Luteibacter rhizovicinus DSM 16549: one gene and its partner. Each later gene encodes a partner of the first gene's protein in a complex. Links are inferred from orthologs where the notes say so. Each region holds a gene or a part of one and is shown on either strand. Other genes may lie near its edges. The genes, in order: accC and accD.

What was found.
Region 2: the proteins of accC (region 1) and accD are in contact, whole or in part, in a solved structure (PDB 8UXZ), measured with the Escherichia coli proteins. The link is inferred for Luteibacter rhizovicinus DSM 16549 from one-to-one orthologs.

What each region holds. Positions count from the first base shown.
Region 1 is NZ_CP017480.1:980,325-983,589, forward strand. Bases 283-3,230 are described here. They hold accC (acetyl-CoA carboxylase biotin carboxylase subunit), read left to right. Parts: upstream 283-1,048; coding sequence 1,049-2,413; downstream 2,414-3,230. Other genes in these bases: aroQ (type II 3-dehydroquinate dehydratase), read left to right, coding at 283-517; accB (acetyl-CoA carboxylase biotin carboxyl carrier protein), read left to right, coding at 576-1,037; prmA (50S ribosomal protein L11 methyltransferase), read right to left, coding at 2,984-3,230. Also shown: more of aroQ, read left to right, coding at 68-282; more of prmA, read right to left, coding at 3,231-3,265. UniProt on the Escherichia coli protein: This protein is a component of the acetyl coenzyme A carboxylase complex; first, biotin carboxylase catalyzes the carboxylation of the carrier protein and then the transcarboxylase transfers the carboxyl group to form malonyl-CoA.
Region 2 is NZ_CP017480.1:3,393,253-3,396,386, forward strand. The notes cover bases 298-3,114. They hold accD (acetyl-CoA carboxylase, carboxyltransferase subunit beta), read left to right. Parts: upstream 298-1,175; coding sequence 1,176-2,054; downstream 2,055-3,114. Other genes in these bases: trpB (tryptophan synthase subunit beta), read left to right, coding at 298-338; trpA (tryptophan synthase subunit alpha), read left to right, coding at 338-1,138; BJI69_RS15555 (phosphatase PAP2 family protein), read right to left, coding at 2,150-2,692; BJI69_RS15560 (glycosyltransferase family 4 protein), read right to left, coding at 2,664-3,114. Also shown: more of trpB, read left to right, coding at 1-297; more of BJI69_RS15560, read right to left, coding at 3,115-3,134.

The DNA of each region.
Region 1 (3,265 bases):
CAAGTCCGGGGGACAGGCGCACACTGCGCGGCGTTCCGGAACCCCGGATACAAGGCACAGGTGAACAGTGGCCAGGATCCTCGTCCTGCACGGACCCAACCTCAATTTGCTCGGCGTGCGCGAACCGTCGGTCTACGGGCATGAGACCCTCTCCGACATCAATGTCTCGCTGCAGGCCCGCGCCCAGGCGGCCGGCCACGAACTGAGCTGGTTCCAGTCCAACGCCGAGCACGAGTTGATCGCCCGCATCCATCAGGCACGCGACGAAGGCGTCGCCTGGATCCTGATCAACCCGGCTGCGTTCACGCACACGTCCATTGCCATCCGCGACGCCCTTGCCGGCGTGTCGATCCCGTTCATCGAGATCCACCTGTCCAATCCGCATGCGCGCGAGGCGTTCCGCCATCACTCGTATCTGTCCGACCTGGCCACCGGCGTGATCTGCGGCTTTGGCGGTGACAGCTACCGCCTGGCGCTAGAAGCCACCCTGCTCCGCCTGGCGGTGCCCGCGGCCTGACTCCCATTGGCGGTTCGCCCAGCCGGCGGACCGCATCCACCACCAGAAGGTTTGTCCCATGGACCTGCGCAAGATCAAGAAACTCATCGACCTGCTCGAGGAATCGAACCTCGCCGAGCTGGAAATCAAGGAAGGCGAAGAAGTCGTACGCCTGTCCCGCGTGCCGAAGGGCACCGCTGCGCCGCAGATGTACGCCGCCCCGATGCAGCAAGTCGCTCCGGTGGCCGCCGCTCCCGTCGCCGTCGCGCCCGCCGCCGCTGCACCGGTCGAAACCGGTCTCCCGGCTGGCCACGTGACCAAGGCGCCGATGGTCGGCACCTTCTACGCCTCGTCGACGCCGGGCGCCCCGGCGTTCGCCACGGTCGGCAAGCAGGTCAAGGCAGGTGAAACGCTGGGCATCATCGAAGCGATGAAGATGTTCAACCAGATCGAGGCCGACGTCTCGGGCACCGTCGTCGCTGTCCTGGTCGAGAACGGCCAGCCGGTCGAATTCGACGAACCCATGTTCGTCATCGCCTGAGGCCTGACACCATGCTCGAGAAGGTAGTCATCGCCAACCGCGGCGAAATCGCGCTGCGGGTGCTGCGCGCGTGCCACGCGCTCGGCATCAAGACGGTCGCGGTGCACTCCACCGTGGATCGCAACCTCAAGCACGTCGGCCTGGCCGACGAATCGGTATGCATCGGCCCGGGTCCCTCGGCCGACAGCTACCTCAACATTCCCCGGATCATCGCCGCCGCCGAGATCACCGACGCCCAGGCGATCCATCCGGGCTACGGCTTCCTCTCGGAGAACGCCAACTTCGCCGAACAGGTCGAGACCTCGGGCTTCATCTTCATCGGCCCGACCGCCGATGTGATCCGCCTGATGGGCGACAAGGTCGAAGCCATCCGCGCCATGAAGGCGGCCGGCGTGCCGTGCGTGCCCGGCTCGGGCGGCCCGTTGGGCGACGACACCGACGAGAACATCCGCATCGCCCGTGAGATCGGCTACCCGGTCATCATCAAGGCGTCGGGCGGCGGCGGTGGTCGCGGTATGCGCGTCGTGCGCACTGAGGCCCACCTCGCCAACTCCATCGTCATGACGAAGCAGGAAGCCAAGGCGGCTTTCAGCAACGATCAGGTCTACATGGAGAAGTTCCTGGAGAATCCGCGCCACGTGGAGATCCAGGTGCTTGCCGACGGCCAGGGCAATGCGATCCACCTCGGTGAACGCGACTGCTCCATGCAGCGCCGCCACCAGAAGGTTGTCGAAGAAGCACCGGCGCCCGGCATCACCCCGGAAATGCGCGCCCAGATCGGCAAGGTCTGCGTCGACGCCTGCCTGCGCATCGGTTATCGCGGCGCAGGCACCTTCGAATTCCTGTTCGAGGGCGGCCGCTTCTACTTCATCGAGATGAACACCCGTATCCAGGTGGAGCATCCGGTGACCGAGCTGGTGACCGGCATCGACCTCGTTCGCGAGCAGTTGCTCATCGCTGGCGGCGAGAAGCTCTCGATCCGCCAGGAAGACATCGTGTTCACCGGTCACGCCATCGAGTGCCGCGTGAATGCCGAGGATCCCGACACCTTCATGCCGAGCCCCGGCACGGTGAAGCGTTTCGAGGCGCCGGGTGGCCCGGGCGTACGCGTCGACACCCATCTCTACGATGGCTACCGCATCCCGCCGAACTACGATTCGATGATCGGCAAGATCATCGTGCACGGCCCGGATCGTGCCACCGCCATCGCGCGCATGCGCATGGCGTTGAACGAGACCGTGATCGAAGGCGTGAAGTGCAATATCCCGCTGCAGCAGCGCATCATGGCCGACGTCGGTTTCCAGCAGGGTGGACAGAACATCCACTATCTGGAAAAGCGCATGGCGGAGCAGAAAGAAACGCCGCCTCCGGTGTGAGGTTTCGATAAGAAGGCCGGAGTCACGCGGTGATCTCACTGCGTGACTTCGGCCTTTTTTGTTGCACCTGTGGCATCCGCGGCACCTGTGGGAGCCGCCCGACCCCTGTGGGAGCCGCTTCAGCGGCGAACCCTCAGGCTATCGGACCTTCGAGTGAGGCCTTGTGTTGCATCGGGTGAGCGGTTGAACCTCCTGCACGATGCGATGTTCGGCCTCGTTCGCGATATCAGCGCTGAGGATTCGCCGATGAATCGGCTCCTACAACAGCAGCGCCTCGAGCTTGTGGGCGGTGCGCGCGACCGCACGCAACCGCAGCGTGCGGTGGCGCGAGGGGCAAGGCCCTTGGGGCCGCATAAGCTGAGGGCGGCCCCGACTCCCTGACGGAGCGAGAGAGAAGCTACCGCCCGCCTCGAAGAGCTGCGCCGGCGGCCCCAAGGGCCTTGCCCCTCGCGGCTTTCGCTAGCGATGACTGCACTGGCTTCTTTGCTCTGTCGGCTTTTCGCCGCTGAAGCGGCTCCCACATGGTTTGATCACCGCTGAAGCGGCTTCCACATTTAACAGCTGTCCGATTCAGCTACGGCGACGACCGCTGATGCGCACCCAGTCTTCCAGCGTGCGCACTTCGAGATCCTCGAACCATTCCGCATAGCGCACCAGCAATTCCTCGTGCTGCCCATGAAGGATGCCCGACAGCGCGAACGGTGCACCCGGCTTCACGGCGGCGGCAAAGGTCGGGGCAAGCTCACCCAGCGGCCCTGCGAGGATATTCGCGACAAGCACATCGGCGAGCTCGGTCGGCGCCTCGCCCGGCAGATAGACGGCCAGATCCGCATGCACGCCGTTACGCTCGGC
Region 2 (3,134 bases), 2.4 Mb from region 1 along the record:
GCACGTACGTGCTGTCGGATGCGAACGGGCAGATCGTCGAAACCCATTCGGTCTCGGCAGGCCTGGATTATCCCGGCGTCGGCCCCGAGCATGCCTTCCTGAAGGATGCCGGCCGTGCCGAGTACGTCGGCATCACCGACGACGAAGCGCTGGAAGCCTTCCACCTGCTGGCGCGTACCGAGGGCATCCTCGCGGCGCTGGAGTCGAGCCACGCGATCGCCCAGGCGATCAAGCTCGCACGCGAGCTGCCGAAGGACGGCCTCGTGCTCGCCAATCTTTCCGGTCGTGGCGACAAAGACGTGCACACGATCGCCGAGCGTGAAGGGATCGAACTCTGATGAGCCGCATCGAACGTCGTTTTGCGGCGCTGAAGGCCGCCGGCCGCACGGGTCTGATTCCTTTCGTCACCGCAGGCGACCCGTCGCCCGATGACATGGTGCCGATGCTGCACGCCCTGGTCGCCGCCGGCGCCGACGTGATCGAGCTTGGCGTACCGTTTTCCGACCCGATGGCGGATGGCCCGGTCATCCAGCACGCCAGCGAGCGCGCCATCGCCAAGGGCGTCGGCCTGCACAATGTACTGGCCTGGGTCGCGGCATTTCGTGAGACGGACGACGAAACGCCGATCGTCCTGATGGGCTATCTGAATCCCATCGAGATGTATGGTTACGAGGAGTTCGCCGAAGATGCCGTGGAGAAGGGTGTCGATGGCGTCCTGATGGTAGATTGTCCGCTGGAGGAGTCGCACGTGCTCGCACCGCTCCGGGCAGCCGGCCTCGACCAGATCCTGCTGGCGTCGCCGACGACCACGGCAGCGCGGCTGACCGCCCTCAGCGAGGCCGCCGCGGGCTTCCTGTATTATGTGTCGTTCGCTGGCATCACCGGGGCCGCCCAGCTGAGCACCGGCGACATCGCCGAGCGCGTGGCGGGTATCCGAGCGAAGTCGAAGGCACCGGTAGCCGTCGGCTTCGGTGTTCGCGACGCGGCCAGTGCCGTGGCGATCGGCGCCTTCGCCGACGCCGTGGTCATCGGCAGTGCCCTGGTCGACCGCCTTTCCGGCGCGACCTCGGCAGACGATCTCGCGGGCAGGGCACACGAATTTCTCGCGCCGATCCGCGCTGCGCTCGACGCGCGCTGAACGGCCGTTGCGTTAGAACGGATCCACGGAGACAACGATGAACTGGCTGCAGAAAATCATGACGCCGAAGACCCGCGCCCAGCAGCGCGCGGCCGGCGATAACAAGGGCAAGGTGCCCGAGGGCGTGTGGGAAAAGTGTGCCGGTTGCGGCACGGTCCTCTACAAGCCGGAGCTCGAGAAGTCCCTGATGGTCTGCCCGAAGTGCGGCCATCACCACGCGATCAGCGCGCGCGTGCGCCTGAACGCCTTCTTCGACGAGGGCAGCACCACCGAGCTCTGGGCGAAGATGGAAGCGGTCGACGCACTGAAGTTCAAGGACCAGAAGAAGTACAAGGACCGCGTCACCGCGGCGCAGAAAGCCACGGGCGAGAAGGACGCGCTGATCGCGATGTCCGGCCGTCTGCTGGATCGTCCGGTGGTCTCGGTCGCCTTCGAGTTCGCCTTCATGGGCGGCTCGATGGGCTCGGTGGTCGGCGAGAAGTTCGCCCGGGCCGCCGAGCGCGCCCTGGCCGACAAGAGTGCCCTGGTGTGCTTTGCCGCCACGGGTGGCGCCCGCATGCAGGAAGGCCTGTTTTCGCTGATGCAGATGGCGAAGACCTCGGCTGCGCTGGCACGCATGCGCGACGCCGGCGTGCCGTACATCTCCGTGCTCACCCACCCGACCACCGGTGGTGTCTCGGCGAGCCTGGGCATGCTGGGTGACATCAATGTCGCCGAGCCGAAAGCCCTGATCGGCTTCGCTGGACCTCGCGTCATCGAACAGACCGTGCGCGAGACCCTTCCGGAAGGCTTCCAGCGTCCCGACTTCCTGGTCGAACACGGCGCCATCGACGTCATCGTCGATCGCCGCGAAATGCGCGACAAGCTCGGCGCGATGCTCGGCATCATGCAGAAGGCGCCGCGCGCCGCCGCGTGATGTGAGGGTGTGGGAGCCGCTTCAGCGGCGATAGCAAAAAGCCCGACTCGGTCGGGCTTTTTGTGTTTTTGGTCTGGCTAGCGCGCCACATGGCGTCACACCAGCACGCGCTCCGCCCACAGCGACAAGCTGCCAAGACCCGCGCCGATCACGGTCGCGGCAAGCACATCGCTCGGATAGTGCAGTCCAAGAACGACACGAGACGCTCCGATCAGCGCCGCAAAGCCGATCAGGAAAGGCGCGAGGATCGGGTAGTGCGCCACCGCGACAACGGTGAACGCCACGGCCTGCAGCGTATGCCCGGACGGAAAACTGAATTCGTCGAGCGGCGGTACGTGGGCGATGACGCCGGGACAGGTGCGGAACGGTCGCGGACGGCGCGTCCAGCGCTTGAGTACGCGATAAAGCATCAGTGCGGTCAGACCGGTGACGGCCATCTGGACGGCCACAGCGACACCGTGCCAGCCGCCGACGAGCGCGATGACCGTCATCAGCGAATACCAGAAAACGCCATCGCCGAGCCGGCTGATGGCGCCGAAGAAGATCCCGATGGCCCGGCGTGCTCCCCAGCGATTGGCGGCGACGCACATGCGGCGATCGAGGCTCGCCCTACGCGGCGACGGCGGTGCTCCGTTCATGGACATTCTCCTCGGACAGGGATCGCATGATGGCTTCGAAGTCGTTGACGACCGACTCGGGCGAGAGGTTGGCGACAGAAACGCGTGCGGCATGCCCCATGGCCGTACGCACCGTGGCATCGGCACCCAGGGTGGCCGCGCGTTCGATCAGACCGCCTTCGTTACCTGGCGCGACGCGAATGCCGTTCTGGCCGTTGCGGATGAACTCACGCGCGGCGGCTTCGGCGTAGGCGACGACCGGGATGCCGGAGGCCATCGCCTCGAGCACGACGTTGCCGAAGGTTTCGGTGAGGCTGGGAAAGACGAAGAGATCGGCGCTGGCGTAGAACGCAGCCAGTTCATCGCCGCGGCGCGTGCCGGCGAAGATCACATCCGGGTTAGCCGCTTCGAGCGCTGCCCGGCCCGGGCCGTCGCCGACGATGACGCAGCGTGCGTGAGGTAC